Regions from separate parts of the Xanthomonas sp. NCPPB 3570 genome, predicted to be linked through region 1. Evidence: predicted binding sites of a transcription regulator. Region 1 holds the regulator's gene; the other holds the start of a gene.

What was found. Region 1 encodes FliA, which starts transcription of late flagellar genes. Its sites were predicted from a motif close to TAAAGTTTNNCNNNCNNNGGCCGATAA; they were not measured.
Region 2: AC1PLR_RS15715 (methyl-accepting chemotaxis protein) is a predicted target of FliA. The motif match lies at 1,764-1,790, and genes of this name have one in related genera.

What each region holds. Positions count from the first base shown of each region.
Region 1 covers NZ_CM161513.1:2,232,296-2,240,841, reverse strand. Annotated here, with positions in the region: gene flhF (flagellar biosynthesis GTPase FlhF) at 1-737, shown strand, start outside; gene AC1PLR_RS09825 (MinD/ParA family ATP-binding protein) at 724-1,608, shown strand; gene AC1PLR_RS09820 (RNA polymerase sigma factor FliA) at 1,605-2,354, shown strand; gene cheY (chemotaxis response regulator CheY) at 2,374-2,766, shown strand; gene AC1PLR_RS09810 (protein phosphatase CheZ) at 2,767-3,378, shown strand; gene AC1PLR_RS09805 (chemotaxis protein CheA) at 3,643-5,397, shown strand; gene AC1PLR_RS09800 (flagellar motor protein) at 5,723-6,463, shown strand; gene motD (flagellar motor protein MotD) at 6,471-7,418, shown strand; gene AC1PLR_RS09790 (ParA family protein) at 7,418-8,200, shown strand; gene AC1PLR_RS09785 (chemotaxis protein CheW) at 8,197-8,546, shown strand, end outside.
Region 2 covers NZ_CM161513.1:3,645,656-3,654,201, forward strand. Annotated here, with positions in the region: gene AC1PLR_RS15710 (DUF2339 domain-containing protein) at 1-1,588, opposite strand, end outside; gene AC1PLR_RS15715 (methyl-accepting chemotaxis protein) at 1,845-2,921, shown strand; gene AC1PLR_RS15720 (hypothetical protein) at 3,217-3,672, shown strand; gene gap (type I glyceraldehyde-3-phosphate dehydrogenase) at 3,908-4,909, opposite strand; gene AC1PLR_RS15730 (OmpW/AlkL family protein) at 5,069-5,698, shown strand; gene AC1PLR_RS15735 (OmpW/AlkL family protein) at 5,942-6,562, shown strand; gene AC1PLR_RS15740 (S1/P1 nuclease) at 6,706-7,518, shown strand; gene trxC (thioredoxin TrxC) at 7,606-8,049, opposite strand; gene AC1PLR_RS15750 (OsmC family protein) at 8,046-8,525, opposite strand.

The sequences.
Region 1 (8,546 bases):
TCATGCAGATCCCCGCCGACCTGGAGCTGCACCGCGGCCGCGGGCTGATGCTGGGCCTGCTGTCCAAGCGCCTGCCGATCGCCCCGCTGGACCCGCTCGAGGAAGGCGGCGTGATCGCCCTGATCGGCCCCACCGGCGCCGGCAAGACCACCACCATCGCCAAGCTGGCCTCGCGCTTCCTGGAGCGCCATGCCGCCCGCGACGTGGCCCTGGTCACCACCGACACCATCCGCGTCGGCGGCCGCGAACAGCTGCACAGCTACGGCCGCCAGCTCGGCATCGCCGTGCACGAGGCCGACAGCGACGCCGCGCTGCAGCAGCTGCTGGAGCGCCTGGCCGACTACAAGCTGGTGCTGATCGACACCGCCGGCATGGGCCAGCGCGACCGCGCCCTGGCTGCCCAGCTGCACTGGCTGCGCGCCTCGCGGGTGGTCCGATCCTTGCTGGTACTCCCCGCCAACGCCCATTTCTCCGACCTGGACGAGGTGGTGCGCCGGTTCGCCGGCGCCGACCCACAGGGGGTCATCATGACCAAGTTGGACGAGACCGGGCGGTTCGGCAGTGCCTTGTCGGTGGTCGTGGACCACCGCCTCCCCATCACCTGGGTGACCGATGGACAGCGTGTGCCGGACGACCTGCACCGCGCCAACGCCGCCAGCCTGGTATTGCGCCTTGAAGATTTGCGGCGCGCTGCCGATAAGCCCTGTACTCCGGAGCAGACCCATGCCGTCGCGTGACTACGTCAATCTGACCAATGCCTTCCCCCTGTCGGCGACGCGCAGCGAACCGCTGGGTCCGGTGCGCACCATCGCCGTGACCGGCGGCAAGGGCGGCGTGGGCAAGACCAACATCTCGGTCAACCTGTCCATGGCGCTGGCCGACATGGGCAAGCGCACCCTGCTGCTGGACGCCGACCTGGGCCTGGCCAACGTCGACGTGCTGCTGGGGCTGACCCCCAAGTTCACCGTGGCCGACCTGGTCGCCGGGCGCTGCACCCTGGAAGAGGTGCTGATCGACATGCCCAACGGGCTGATGGTGGTGCCCGCCGCCTCCGGCCGCCGCTACATGGCCGAGTTGCCGCCGGCCCAGCACGTGGGCCTGGTCAACGTGTTCTCCGAGTTGCAGCGCGAGCTGGACGTGATGATCGTCGACACCGCCGCCGGCATCACCGACAGCGTGCTGACGTTCTGCCAGGCCGCGCAGGACGCGGTGGTGGTGGTCTGCGACGAGCCGGCTTCGATCACCGACGCCTACGCATTGATCAAGGTTCTCTCGCGCGAGCGCGGCGTGGACCGGGTGCAGATCGTCGCCAACATGGTCCGCGACCTCAACGAAGGCCGCCTGCTGTACGACAAGCTCAGCCGGGTCTGCGAGAAGTTCCTCGGCGACGTGTCGCTGAACTACCTGGGCTGCGTGCCGCAGGACGACTGGCTGCGCCTGTCGGTGCAGCGCCAGCAGCCGGTGGTCAAGGCCTACCCGTCCAGCCCGTCGGCGCAGGCGATCAGCGAGATCGCCCGGCGCACCGCGCGCTGGCAGGCGCCGACCGCCCCGCGCGGCAACGTCGAGTTCTTCGTCGAACGCATCATCCAGCGTGGGGTGGCCGCATGAACGCCGCCGCCCACTACCGCGCCGTCCAGCGCAACAGCGCCAACGACTACATCACCCAGCACTCGGACCTGGTCCGGCGCATCGCCCACCACCTGGCGGCGCGGCTGCCGGCCAGCGTCGAGATCGACGATCTGATCCAGGCCGGCATGATCGGCCTGATCGAGGCCTCGCGCAGCTACGACGCCGAACAGGGCGCCTCGTTCGAGACCTATGCCTCGATCCGCATCCGCGGCGCGATGATCGACGAGATCCGCCGTGGCGACTGGGTGCCGCGCTCGGTGCACCGCCGCGCCCGCGACGCCGCCTCGGCGATCCGCAAGATCGAACAGAGCACCGGCCGCGCCGCCGCCGCCAACGAAGTGGCCGCGGCGATGGACATGCCGCTTCCCGAATACCTGCGTTTGATGGAAGATGCCGCCCGCGGCCAGGTGCTGAGCCTGGAGTCGCGCATCGAGGACCATGGCGAACTGGATACCATCGCCAAGGGCGGACCCAATCCGCAGCAGATGCTCGAGCGCAGCGAATTCGGCCGCGAGCTGGGCAAGGCGATCGCGCAGTTGCCCGAACGCGAGCAGTTGGTGCTGTCGCTGTACTACGAGCAGGAATTGAACCTCAAGGAAATCGGCGCGGTGCTCGGGGTCAGCGAGTCGCGCGTGTGTCAGATCCATGGCCAGGCCACGGTACGGTTGCGCGGACGCCTGAAGGCGTTCGAGGTCGCCGATGCCGGTCTGGAAGACGAAGAATAGGAACCCTTAGGAGTCAGTGGTGAACAAGAACATGCGGATTTTGATCGTGGACGATTTCTCGACGATGCGACGCATCGTCAAGAATCTGCTCGGCGATCTGGGCTTCACCAATACCGCCGAGGCCGAAGACGGCAACAGCGCCCTGGCCGCGCTGCGCTCGGCGCCGTTCGAGTTCGTGGTCACCGACTGGAACATGCCGGGCATGACTGGCATCGATCTGCTGCGCAACATCCGCGCCGACGACAAGCTCAAGCACCTGCCGGTGCTGATGGTGACCGCCGAGGCCAAGCGCGAGCAGATCATCGAGGCCGCACAGTGCGGCGTGAACGGCTACATCATCAAGCCGTTCACCGCGCAGACGCTGCAGGAGAAGCTGGGCAAGATCTTCGAACGCCTGGGAGCGACCGCCTAAATGGAAGCCACCGCCGAACGTACCGCCCTGATCGAACGCCTGCAAGGCGCGCTGGACGCGCTGGAAAACGGCGACGAGGCCGGCTGGCGCAGGGAGATCGACACCCTCGCCGCCTGGCGCACGCGGCCGATGATGCAGGGCCTGAGCCGGCTCGCGCGCGATCTGGGGCAGGCGCTCGGCGAACTGCCGGTGGTGCCCAGCGAGGCCGGCGAGCTGGACGACGCCTGCTCGCGCCTGGACCACGTGGTGGAGATGACCGAACAGGCCAGCCACCGCACCCTGGACCTGGCCGAGGAATGCCGTGCGCTGGCCGACCAGCTCGCCGCCGGCGGCCTCAGCGGCGACCAGAGCGAGATCCTCGACAAGATCCGCCACAACCTCACCGAAATGGCCCTGGCGCAGAGCTTCCAGGACCTGACCGGGCAGATCATCCGCCGCGTCGCCGGCATCGTGCGCCGCGTGCACGAAGGCTTCGGCGCGCTGGGTCTGCCGCCGAAGGAAGAAAACAAGAAGGCCGACGGCAGCCTGGCCGGTCCGGCCCTGCCCGGCCTGGACCGCCACGGCGTGTCGCAGCACGACGCCGACGACCTGCTGTCCGGATTGGGACTCTAGAGCCTGCCCACGCCATTGGAATAGGCCACGCCGCACTTGGGTGCGCGCGGCGAGAAGAATGAGGGAATTTATGTCAACAAACGACCAAATGATGACGCAGGTTCGCGCGCACCCAAGCGCGGCCCTTCGGGTTGCCGTGTCCGGCCCCCAGGCGGCCGCGCACGGCTTGAACAGGCGGTCGGCCTGTCGCGGCGCCGCGCGCAACCACCTGGGAACCGGACACGGCAACGTGGCCTGTTCCAATCGCGTCGGCAGGCTCTAGCCATGAGCGCCGTACCCGACGACATCGCTGCCGACTTCATCATCGAGGCCCAGGAAATCCTGGACCGGCTCGGCGAGCAGCTGGTGTCGCTGGAGCAGGCGCCCGAGGACAGCGGCCAGCTCAACGCCGTGTTCCGCGGTTTCCACACGCTCAAGGGCGGCGCCGGCTTCCTGGCGATCAACGCCATGGTCGAGCTGTGCCACGCCGCGGAGGAAACCCTGGGCATGGCCCGCGCCGGCCAGGCCACCCTGCAGGCGCGGCACTTCGACGCCGCGCAGCAGTCGCTGGACTACCTGCAGTCGATGCTGGACGCCTTCGGCAGCGGCCAGGAGCCGCCGCGCGCGCCGGCGGAGCTGATCGCGCAGTTCGACGCGCACGGCGACGCCGCGCCGGCGCCGGCGCCGGCCAAGAGCGCCGCGCCGGCGCCCGCCGCCAAGGCGCCCGCGGCCGCCGCGGGCGATGCCGACCTGATCAGCGACGACGAATTCGAGGCGCTGCTGGACCAGTTGCACGGCGATGCGCCGCCGGCGGCCACGCCGCAGGCGCTGCAGCCGGCGCCGCGTGCGCCCAGCGCCGCGCCCAAGGCCGCGGCCGCCCCGGCCAAGGCCGCCGAGCCCGAGCACACCGTGCGCGTGGACACCAAGCGCCTGGACGCGATCGTCAACCTGATCGGCGAACTGGTGCTCTCGCGCAACCGCCTCAAGACCCTGCGCGTGCGCCTGCGCGACGAGGAACTGGACCGCGCGGTCAGCAGCCTGGACATCGCCACCGCGCGCCTGCAGTCGGCGGTGATGCGCACGCGCATGCAGCCGGTCGGCAAGGTGTTCTCGCGCTTCCCCAAGGTGGCGCGCGACGTCGCCCGCTCGCTCAACAAGGAAGTGGAACTGGAGCTGATCGGCGCCGACACCGAACTGGACCGCAACCTGGTCGAGGCGCTGGCCGATCCGCTGGTGCACCTGGTGCGCAACGCGATCGACCACGGCATCGAAGCCCCGGCGCTGCGCGAAGCCACCGGCAAGCCGCGCGGCGGCCACGTGCGCCTGTCGGCGCAGCAGGAAGGCGACTACGTCAGCATCGAGGTGCAGGACGACGGCGCCGGCATCGACCCGGAACGGCTGCGCGCCAAGGCCCGCGAGAAGGGCCTGATCGACCCCGAGGCCGCGGCCCGCCTGACCACCGAGGAATGCCTGCACCTGGTGTTCCTGCCCGGCTTCTCGACCAAGTCCGAGGTCACCGACATCTCCGGCCGCGGCGTCGGCATGGACGTGGTGCAGTCGCGCATCCGCGAACTCAGCGGCCAGATCCAGATCCAGTCGGAACTGGGCCGCGGCAGCCGCTTCCTGATCCGCGTGCCGCTCACCCTGGCGATCCTGCCGACCCTGCTGGTGCAGGCCGGCGACACCGTCTATGCGCTGCCGCTGGCGCGCGTGGTGGAAGTGCTGCACGCCCCGCGCCGCTCGCTGGGCTGGTTCGACGGCCGCGCCGTGCTCGACCGGCAATCGCACACCCTGCCGCTGGTGGACCTGCGCCAGTGGCTCAACATCGACGCCCCGCAACTGCCGCTGCTCACCGTGGTGGTGCTGCAGGCCGGCGAATCGCGCATGGGCCTGGTCGTGGACCAGGTCCGCGGCCGCGAGGAAGTGGTGATCAAGCCGCTGCCGCGCTCCCTGCGCGGCCTGCCCGGCTACGCCGGCGCCACCCTCATCGGCGACGGCCGCCTGGCGCTGATCCTGGATGTGGATGGCTTGAAGGCTTGAGGGGCCGGGATTGGGGATTCGGGAGTGGGGATTCGCAACGGCGGCTTCCCTGGGGCCTCGTTTTCCCTGATTCCGCCGTAGGAGCGGCTTCAGCCGCGACGCGGTGAGGCTGGGATTGGCGATAGCACGCGCGGCGCAGTGCCAATTGCCGAGACGATCCGAACGATTGTGCTTAGGCAACGCGCCAAGGTCCGCGCGTCGCGGCTGAAGCCGCTCCTACGACACACCGACCAACCCTGCGCCCTCGCGCTCTTGCCAATCCCAAATCCCGACTCCCGAATCCCGCCCCCATCAAGTCCCCTGGCCCCTGGCCGATACCTCCTGCATGGACAAGCTCAGTCTCATCGGCCTGCTGTTGGCGATTCTGTCGCTCATCGGCGGCAGCATCCTCAAGGGCGCCGGCATTTCGGCGCTGTGGTCGCCGGCTGCGTTCGTGATCGTGATCGTCGGCACCGTCGCCGCGATCCTGGTGCATACCCCGCCGTCCGTGTTCCGCCGTGCGTTCCAGATCGCCAAGTGGATCCTGTGGCCGCCGCCGAGCGATCGCCAGGCGCTGCTCAAGCAGATTGTGGAATGGAGCAACATCGCGCGCCGCCAGGGCCTGCTCGGGCTGGAGAACCAGGTGCCGCAGCAGCAGGATCCGTTCGTGCGCAAGGGCCTGCAGATGCTGGTGGACGGCGTGGAGCCGGAAGCCATCCGGCACATGCTGGAGATCGACCTGGAAGGCCAGGAACATTGCGACCTGGCCGCGGCCAAGGTGTTCGAGGGCATGGGCATCTACGCACCGACCCTGGGCATCATCGGCGCGGTGCTTGGCCTGATCGCGGTGATGAAGAACCTGGCCGACCCGAGCAAGCTCGGCCACGGCATCGCCGCCGCGTTCACCGCCACCATCTACGGCATCGCCTCGGCCAACCTGCTGTTCCTGCCGATGGCCGCCAAGCTCAAGAGCGTGATCAAGCACAGCTGCGGCGAGCGCGAAATGATCATCGAAGGGTTGATCGCCATCGCCCAGGGCGAGAACCCGCGCAACATCGAATCGAAACTGGCCGGATTCTTGCATTGAGTTGCCAATGGCCCGCAAGCACTCCCACGACGAGCACGCCAACCACGAGGCATGGGCCATCCCCTATGCCGACCTGATGACGTTGCTGCTCGCCTTCTTCGTGGTGATGTACGCGCTGTCCACGATCAACGAAGCCAAGTACCGGGTCATGGCCGATGCGATGAGCGCGGCGTTCGGCGGTACCCCGACGACCCTGCGTCCGGTGCAGGTCGGCGACCACGCGCTGCAGGGCCAGGGCGGCGAGCGGCCGACCCCGATCAAGTCCAGCCCGGCGCTGACCCTGCCCGACCCCAACCGCCTGCCTACCGGCACCGCGCAGCGCGGCGACGACCTGCGCGACGCGCAGCAGTTGCGCCGCGCGCAACGCCAGCTCGACAGCATCGCCGACCGCCTCGGCGCCGCGCTGGCGCCGCTGATCCAGAAGAAGCTGATCACCGTGCGCCGCGCCGGGCTGTGGATCGAAGTGGAGATCAACAGCGACATCCTGTTCGGCTCCGGCTCGGCCGCGCTCGACCAGAGCGCACGCGCCACCCTGGCGGAACTGGCGCAGGTGCTGTCCGGCGTGCCCAACGGGGTGCGTGTGGAGGGCTATACCGACAACACCCCGATCGCCACCGCGCAGTTCCCGTCGAACTGGGAACTGTCGGCGGCGCGCGCGGCCAGCGTGGTCCACCTGTTCGCCGACCAGGGCCTGCAACCCTCGCGACTGTCGATGATCGGCTACGGCCAGTTCCGCCCGCGCGCCAGCAACGACACCCCGGCCGGCCGCAACGCCAACCGCCGCGTGGTGCTGGTGATCCTGGCCGATTCCGGCGACAGCAGCGATACGACGCCGTCGGCCCCCGACCGTCTCAGCGCCGGCGCCGCGCCGGCCACCCCGACACCCCCCGCCGCGGCGGCCCCCGGCAGCGCCGTTGGGTCCCGCGCAGTACCTGCCATTGAAGGAGTCAACTGATGCGCATCTGGGCGATCGCCAACCAGAAAGGTGGCGTGGGCAAGACCACCACCACGCTGGCCCTGGGCCGTGGGCTGGCCATGCTCGGGCACCGCGTGCTGATGCTCGATCTCGATCCGCACGCCTCGCTGACCCGGGCCTTCGACGTGCCGCAGGAACCGCAGCCGCCGGGCGTGCTGGATCTGTTCGGGACGCCGCCGGGCGAACTCGCCGCGCTGGCCCGCGACACCGCGGTCGAGCGCCTGAGCTTCGTCTGCGGGCAGACCGCGCTGGCCACCCTGGAACGGCGCAGCGCCAACCAGCCCGGCCTGGGCCTGGCGCTGCAGCAGGCCATGGCCCGCCACGCCGGCCAGCACGACTACATCCTGCTCGACTGCCCGCCGACCCTGGGCCTGCTGATGATCAACGCGCTGGCCGCGGCCGACCGCGTGATCATCCCGACCCAGGCCGAGCCGCTGGCCCTGCACGGCCTGGCCAGCATGGTCCGTACCGTGGACATGGTCGAGCGTTCGCGCCGCCGCCCCCTGCCCGCCTCGATCCTGCCGACCCTGTTCGACAAGCGCACCCGCGCCGGCAACGAGACCCTGCGGCAGATGCAGGACAGCTACGGCGAGCGGGTCTGGGAAGACGCCATCCCGGTCGACACCAAGATCTGCAACGTCAAGGCGCTGACGGTGGCCGGCGTGCCCGGCGACTACCCCGGCCGCGGCCTGGCCGCCTACCGCCGCGCGCTGGAATGGCTGGTGGCCAGCGATGCGACGCCGATGGAGCAAGCCGCATGAGCACTCCCGGCATCATCGACGATTATCTGGAAGGCCTGCTCCACGACGTGATCGCGGAGGAGCAGAAGTCCGTGCCGCCGAGCCCCGCGCCGGTCGCGGTCGCCGACGTGCAGGCGCAAACCGAGACGCCCGCGCCGGCCCCGGCCGCGGCCGGTCCGACGCCCGAGCAGATCGCGGCCGCGGTCCTGGCCGAAGCCGATTCCGATCCGGCCCTGGCCGGCATCATGTCGCAGCAAGCGCTGGCATCCGCCCCCGCCGGCCCGACCCCCGAACAGATCGCTGCCGCGGTCCTGGCCGAAGCCGACTCCGACCCGGCCCTGGCCGGCATCATGTCGCAGCAGGCGCT
Region 2 (8,546 bases), 1.4 Mb from region 1:
GCAGCAGCGCGCTCATGCAGGTGGCATTGGCCACGGCCTGGCTGTCCTGCACCGCCGCATCCAGGCCCAGGGTGAAGCCCAACGCGGCCGCCATCTGTAATCCGGCGCCGCTGAGCTGCGGCAGCCAGCGCCGCTGGCGCAGGCCCAGCCACACCAGCGCCGCCCCCTCCAGCGCGAACACGCTCGCGGTGGCCCGCGCCGACAGCGCCAGCGGCACCGCCAACGTGGCGAAGCCCACCGCCAGCACCGCATACGCCTGCCCCAGCAGGGCGAAGCGCGCGCGCCGGATCAGCGCCGCGGCCAGCAGCGCATAGAGCGCCGCCAGAGCCAACGCGCACAAGGCCAGCGGCAGGCGCTCGCCACGCAACAGGCCGGCCTGCAGCGAGAACGCGATCAGCGGCGTGCCGAACAGCAGGCTGCCGTCGACCAGCGCGCTGCGCGCGGCCTGCTGCCGCCGCGCGTACAGGATCGGGATCAGCAGGTAGAAGGCGAAGAACAGCAGCAGGAACGGCTCGGTGCTGACGAACTTCTCCGGCCGGTACTGCAGCACGCCCCACAGCGTGCCGATGCCGAAGGTAAAGCCGAACCCGAGCAGGTTCAGCACCCGCCACGGCCGGTACCAGGCGATCGCGAACACCGCCGCGTTGAGCAGCGCGTAGTAGGAGAACAGCGCCACATGGTTGCCGCTGCCGGTGGACAGCCACAGCGGCGCGAGGAAGCCGGCCAGCGTGCCCAGCACCGCCAGGGTGCGCGATTCCTGCGCCACCGCCAGCACGCACATGCCCGCGACCAGGGCGATGCTCAGCGCCAGCGCCGCCCCGGCCGGGATCAGCCCGGACAGCTTGAACGCGGCGAACACGGTCAGCAGCAACACGCCGATCGCCCCGCCCTGCAGGGCCAGCGCGAAGCTGCGCTTGCGCGTGCGCTGGCGCCAGCCGAACGCCAGGCCCGCCAGCGACGCGGCGGCGATGCCGGCGTAGCGCAGCTCGATCGGCATGCGCAGCCAACCCTGGTCGCCGGCGTACTTGAGCAGCGCGGCGACGCCGGCCAGCAGCACCAGCATGCCGATCTTCACCGGCACGTTGCCCTCGGTGAACCAGCGCTTGACCCCGCTCACCAACCGCTCGATCGGGTCAGGCCGGTGCGGGGCGGCGATCGCGGCCGCGGCGCTGGCGCGCGCCTGCGCTTGCGCTTGCGCTTGCGCCTGTTGTTGCTCGGCGCGCTCGACCGCGGCGGCCAGCGTCGCGAAATCGTTGGTGTGCTGCGGCGTCGGCAAGGGCGGCGGCAGTGGCGGCGGCGCGCTAGCCTCCTCCACGACAAGGGGCGGACGTGCGGGCTCGGACGACACTTCGTTCGGCGCATCCTCGGCCTGCGTCTCGGCATCGACGGCGGATTCCGTGTCCCCGTCCGCGGCCGCAGGACCGGCCCAGGCCGTCGCAGGCGCCACCGGGGCGGCCGCCATCCGCGCGACCTGCGCCTCCAGCGCGGCAAGCCGCTGGCGCAGGCGCGACTGCCCGACCAGGGCCACGATCAACAGCACCGGCATCGCCAGCACCGCCAACACCACCAGCACGACCAACATCTCCATTCGACTCGCATCTCCACGGCGGTGGCGCGGCGCCTGTGACGCGCACCAGGTGTCCGGCGGCGCCGGACCTGGCGCAGATGGTAGACGAGTTCGGTACCGGCATCGGCCAACAGGCGAGGCCGCAGCCCAGGCAGGGCAAGCCTCGGCGTTCCGACGAACGGTCTTCACACCGCCCTCAAGTCGATGAATGGACGGCCGCTACACCCCTTACCGCGTCGTCCGTCTGCTGTTCCCTCCCACCCCACCGGCAGCATGAATGAACCTACCCGCTCACCCCGCCGAAACGGGGATCGATGACCATATCCGCGCCGTCGTCGGCCTCTCCGACCAATTGCTCGGCCAACTGCGCCGCTCCTTGCAGGGCATCGACGCGATCAACCGCACCACCCACATGATCTCGATGAACGCGCGCATCGAATCGGCGCGCATCGGTGCCGCCGGACGCGGCTTCAGCGTCATCGCGCAGGAAATGGACGGGCTGTCGCGGCGCGTGGCCGAGGCCACCCAGGACCTGGACAAGGTCGCCGCGCGCACCAGCGCGGAGATGCGGCAGACGCTGAGCCGGCTGCAGGACGACGTGCGCCGCACGCGGCTCAGCGAACTGGCCCTGAGCAACATCGACCTGATCGACCGCAACCTCTACGAGCGTAGTTGCGACGTGCGCTGGTGGGCCACCGACGCCGCGGTGGTGGCGGCAGCGCGCACCGACAGCGACGCCGAGGCGCTGGCCTACGCGTCGCGGCGCATGGGCCAGATCCTGGATTCGTACACGGTCTACTTCGATTTGATCCTGGCCGGCAGCGATGGCCGCATCCGCGCCAACGGGCGGCCGCGGCAGTTCGCCTCGGTCGGCAGCGACGTCTCCACGCAACCGTGGTTCGAGCAGGCCATGCGCACCCGCAGCGGCGAGGACTTCAGCTTCCAGGGCGTGCACGCCAGTGCGCTGGCCGATGGCGAGCGGGTCCTGGTGTACGCGTGCACGGTCCGCGAGGGCGGCCGCATCGATGGCCGCGTGCTGGGCGTGCTGGGCATCGTGTTCCGCTGGGACGCGCTGGCGCAGACGATCGTGCAGCGCACGCCGCTGTCCGAATCCGAATGGGGCCGCAGCCGGGTCTGCATCGTCGACGCGCAGGGCCAGGTGCTGGCCGACTCGGCCGGGCGCATGCTGCAGGACCGGATCGACTTCGACGGCCGCGACGCCTTGTTCAAGCAGCCCCGCGGCGCCGTGCTGATCGACCTGGACGGCCGGCCGCACTGCATCGGGCATGCCGCCTCGCCCGGCTACGAAACCTACCGCACCGGCTGGCACTCGCTGATCCTGCAGGCCCTGTAGCGCGCCCACGCCGCACTGGCGCCATGCCCAAAAAGCGGCAGCGGATCACGGGGCAACACCTGCCCCGTCGACCCGCTGCGTGCGCAGCGGCATGCCGCATGGCGGTCGCGATCCCGCCATCGGCCCTGCCGACAGGAGCGTCGTCGTTGCCTGAATGCCGCTGCGCGCTGTATTGACGACGTCATTTGGCCATGCCTAAGCTCGTTGCGCCGCGCTGAAGCCGTACCGACGCGTCTCGACGCGACCGGTGCCCTCTGGATTGCAGACGCCACTTCCCAGGTAAACGGACATGACCATGAAACCCTTTCGCACCCTGCTGATCTCGGCCATGCTGGCCGCGTCCTTCGCCGCTCCCGCCCTGGCCGAAAAGGTCGACAATCCGGAGCTCTACACCCCCGATGCGGTGAAGAAGAACATCGTCATCGGCAAGACCACCAAGGAGCAGGTGCGCGCGATCTATGGCGAGCCCAAGCACGTTTACAGGACATCCGGAAAGGAAGGCGGTTATGAAAAGTCGTGGACCTACCGGCCGGGCGAGTCGCACGGCGAAAAGATCCGCGGGACGGCAACCACCGTACTGAAGCGCATGCTGCCCGGTTACTACACCGGTCAGGCGGTCAACGAAGCCCAGGATCACGGCGTCGGCGCGCGCAACGTCAAATCCTACGACCTGGAAGTGGAATTCGACGCCAATGGCGTCGTCACCGATTACAAGCAGAGCGAAAGCAACGTCTCCAAGGACGCGCTGTAACGGCGAGCGGATGGCGGCGGCGCGGATCGCGCCACTTCCATCCCGTTGCATCCACGCCGACGTCGCGGCGGGCAAGTCCCTCGCAGCACAGCCACAAAAAAGGAGCGCCGAAGCGCTCCTTTTTTGTTTGCATGCGTTCGCGATGGCGTGTGCAGCGTGCCAACGGCGGCGGACTGCAGCGGTCGCTGCCGCACAAGACCGCGCCGCCCGCCACCGGCGGACGACGCGCGGCAGCTTACTTCGCCACCACCTTGACCATTTCCAGGCACTTGTTGGAGTAGCCCCACTCGTTGTCGTACCAGGACACCAGCTTGACGAAGGTGCCGTCCAGGGCGATGCCGGCATCGGCGTCGAAGATGGAGGTGCGCGCGTCGCCGCGGAAATCGGTGGCGACCACCTTGTCCTCGGTGTAGCCGAGGATGCCCTTCAGCGCGCCTTCGCTCTGCGCCTTCACCTCGGCACAGATCTCGGCGTAGGTGGCCGGCTTCTCCAGTTCCACGGTCAGGTCGACCACCGACACGTCCGAGGTCGGCACGCGGAAGCTCATGCCGGTGAGCTTCTTGTTCAACTCCGGGATCACCACGCCGACCGCCTTGGCCGCGCCGGTGCTGGACGGAATGATGTTCTCCAGGATGCCGCGGCCACCGCGCCAATCCTTGTTGCTCGGGCCGTCCACGGTCTTCTGCGTGGCGGTGGCCGCGTGCACGGTGGTCATCAGGCCGCGCTTGATGCCCCACTTGTCGTTGATCACCTTGGCCAGCGGCGCCAGGCAGTTGGTGGTGCAGCTGGCGTTGGAGACGATGGCCTGGCCGGCGTAGGTGCTGTCGTTGACGCCGTACACGAACATCGGCGTGTCGTCCTTCGACGGCGCCGACAGGATCACCTTCTTGGCGCCGGCGTCCAGGTGCTTCTGCGCGGTTTCCTTGGTCAGGAACAGGCCGGTGGACTCGATCACCACGTCCACGCCGACCTCGCCCCACTTCAGCGCCGCCGGATCGCGTTCCTGGGTCAGGCGGATCTTCTTGCCGTTGACCAGCAGATGATTGCCCTCGACCGACACCTCCGCCTGGAAGCGGCCGTGCACGGAGTCGTACTGCAGCATGTAGGCCAGATAATCCGGCTCGAGCAGGTCGTTGATGGCGACGATCTCGATGTCGCTGCCGAAATTCTGCACCGCCGAGCGCAGCACGTTGCGCCCGATGCGACCGAAACCGTTGATGCCGACCTTGATTGCCATTTCAGTAGCTCCTGCGGCCGCGCCTGGCGCGGCGGATGGAAGGGGAACCGCATTCTAGCAGGCCGGCCGCGCCACGCCGGATACGCCGGTTTGATCAGGATCAAGGCGGCGTATGGCCGCGCGCCGGACACTGCGCCCACACCCAACCGAGACTCCACCATGCGCACCACCTCCCCCCTCCTGCTCACCGGCCTGGCCGCCGCCCTGACCCTGTGCGCCCTGCCGGCGCTGGCGCAGTCGCAAGGCGACTGGACCGTCGGCATCGGCGCCCACCAGGTCAATCCGAAGTCCGACAACGGCACGCTGGCCGGCGGCACCCTGCCGCTGCGCATCGACAGCAACATCCGCCCGACGGTGACCTTCGAGTACTTCGTGCACCAGGACCTGGGCGTGGAAGTGCTGGCCGCGCTGCCGTTCGAGCACGACATCAGCGTCAAGGGCGTGGGCAAGGTCGGCAGCACCAAGCACCTGCCGCCGGTGGTGTCGCTGCAGTACCACTTCAACAGCGCCGGCAAGGTCTCGCCGTTCGTTGGCGCCGGCATCAACTACACCACCTTCTTCAGCGAGAAGACCACCGGCGCGCTCGCCGGCAGCAAGCTCAAGCTGGACGACTCCTGGGGCCTGGCCGCGCACGCCGGCGTGGATTTCGCACTCACCGAGAAGTCGGCGCTGCGCGTGGACCTGCGCTGGATCGACATCGACAGCAAGGTCAAGGTCAACGGCAGCGACCTGGGCACCGCGCACATCGATCCGCTGGCGTACGGCCTGGCCTACGTGATGAAGTTCTGAAACGGGCGCCGGCGCCGCTGCCAACTGCGGCGCCGGTGGCCACACGGTCGGCGCCGCGCGTCGCAGCGGCGCCATCGCGCGCGGCGGCCCAGGCCGACGCGGCATGCCGCAAGCGGCAGCCCCGGCGCGCAGCGCGTCCGCGGCGCTTCTCTGGCAGACTACGCGCCACACGGATGTGGATCGGCGCCCGCTGGGCCGACACGGGGTTCGCATCCGCCCACTCGTCGTCCACCGGGGTCCCCCATGCCGCCACGCCTGTTCCGTCGCCTCGCCGTCGCCGCCCTCGCCAGCATTGCCCTGCCCGCCGCGGCGCAATCGGCCGGCCATTTCACCACCAGCTACGGCCTGCACGGCATGGTGCCGGGGTCGTCCAACGGCACGCTGCGCGGCAGCGATCAGCGCTTCGACGCCGACGTCGCGCCGGCCGTGTCGTTCACCTACGAATACTTTTTCCGCGGCAATCTGGGCCTGGAGATGCAGGGCCTGGTCGGTCAGCAGAAGATCGGCGTGGACCGCGGCGGCGATATCGGCAGCGCCTGGATGCTGTCGCCGACCATCTCGCTGCAGTACCACTTCAACGGCAACGGCGACATCTCCCCGTTCGTCGGCGCCGGCCTCAACTACACCGCCTTCCTCGGCAGCGACGGCAAGGGCGCGTTCGCGTCCAACGACGTGAAGTTCAAGGACAGCATTGGTCCGGCGCTGCATGCCGGCGTGGATTTCGCGGTCGGCGAACGCAGCGCGATCCGCGTGGATGCGCGCTGGACCGGCATGCGCAGCGACGTGGAGGTGGACGGCAGCACGCTCGGCAAGGCCAAGCTCGATCCGGTCACCTACGGCGTCGCGTATCTGATGTATTTCTGAGCCTGCGGCCGGGTCGTGTCCTCGGACGCGGCTCGGCGCGGTCGGCGACGCCGTCTGGTACCGGCGTCCGCCGTGCTGAGCGGCAACGCAACAGACCTGACGCGCGTCATGGCCGCGTCGTCGGCGCCGGCTAGAATCGGCGCATGAAAATCTCTCCCTTCGTTTGCACCGCGCTCGCCGCAGCCCTCGCCGCTGCGCCGTCCGCCGCCTTCGCCTGGGGCCCGCTGGGCCACCGCCTGGTCGCCGATCTCGCCGACACCCAGCTCACCCCGCAAGCCCGCGCGCAGGTCCGCACCCTGCTGCAGGGCGAACCCGACCCGACCCTGGCCGGCGTCGCCAACTGGGCCGACCAGCTCCGCGAACACGATCCCGACCTGGGCAAACGCAGCGCGCGCTGGCATTACGTCAACCTGGCCGAGAACGACTGCCACTACGAGCAGACCCGCGACTGCCCGGACGGCAACTGCGCGGTCGAGGCGCTGCGCCGCCAGGCCGCGATCCTCGCCGACCGCAGCCAGCCGCAGGCCGCGCGTGCGCAGGCGCTGAAGTTCGTCGTGCATTTCGCCGGCGACGTGCAGCAGCCGCTGCATGCCGGCTACGCCCGCGACAAGGGCGCCAACACCGTGCAGATCCAGTTCGAGGGCAAGGGCAGCAATCTGCACTCGCTGTGGGACAGCGGCCTGCTGCGCAGCCGCGGGCTGGATGAACAGGCGTACCTGGCCGAACTGGAAAAGCAGCCGTTGCCTGTGCCCTCGCCGGCAGGCAGCGCACTGCCACCGCCGGCCGCGGCGTGGGCCGAGGCCTCCTGCAAGATCATGATGCGTCCGGGCTTCTATCCGCCCGGCGCCACGCTGCCGGCCGATTACGTGACGACCTGGCGCCCGGTCGCCGAGGCGCAGTTGCGCCAGGCCGGTGCCGACCTGGCGGCAACCTTGAACGCGGCGCTGGGCAAGTAAGCTCGGCGCAGAGCGCAGGAGCGGTTTCGGCCGCGATGGGCTTTCCTGGGCAAGCCCATCGCGGCTGAAGCCGCTGCTACGAGAGCGTTACGCAGAATTCAACTGCGCGCGCGTCCAGCGCACGATCTCGGCGGTGCCGATGGCGCCGCTGTGTCGGCCGAGTTCGCGGCCCTGGCGCAGCAGGATCAGCGTCGGGATGCTGCGAATGCCGAAGCGCCCGGCCAGCGCCGGCTGCGCGTCGCTGTCGAGCTTGCCCAGGCGCAGCCGCGGCTCGAGGTGCGCGGCCGCGGCGGCGAAGTGCGGGGCCATGGTCCGGCACGGACCGCACCACGGCGCCCACACATCCACCAGCAACGGCAGCTCGCTGCGCTCGGCGTGCGCGGCAAACGTCTCGGCGGTCAGCGTGACCGGTGTGGCGTCGAACAAGCCGCGATGGCAGCGCCCGCATTGCGGCGCGTCCGCCAGTTTCGCCTCCGGCACCCGGTTGAGCGCGGCGCAGTGCGGGCAGGCGACATGCAGCGGCGTGGTCATGCGCCGGCCTCGATGCTCTTGTCGCCGAGCAGCACGGTGCCTTGCGCATCCTTGACCGTGACCTGCACGTCGATGCCCTGGCGCACGCTCTGGGTGACCACGCAGAACTGCTCGAACTGGGCCAGGATCCGCTCCAGCTGCGCATAGTCCTGGTTGGCGCCGGGCAGTTGCAGTTCCACCGAGGCCTGCGGAATGCGCCAGAACCCCTCCGGATTGCGCATCGGCGTGGCGGTGATGTGCGCGACAACGCCGGCCGGATCGTTCTTGTACTTGCGCATCGCGAACAGCAGGCTGGCGGCCAGGCAATTGGCGATGCCGGCCAGCAGGATGCGCGTGGGATTGGGGCCGCGCTCCTGCCCCAGCGGCGCGGTTTCGTCGCTCAGCCAGGGCTCCAGCGCGGTTTCGTCGAAGCGAATGCGGAACGCGAAGTCCGTGTCCTGCTCCAGGGTGACGCGGATCGGATCGCCGATGGGCATGGTGGAAACTCCACTTCGCAG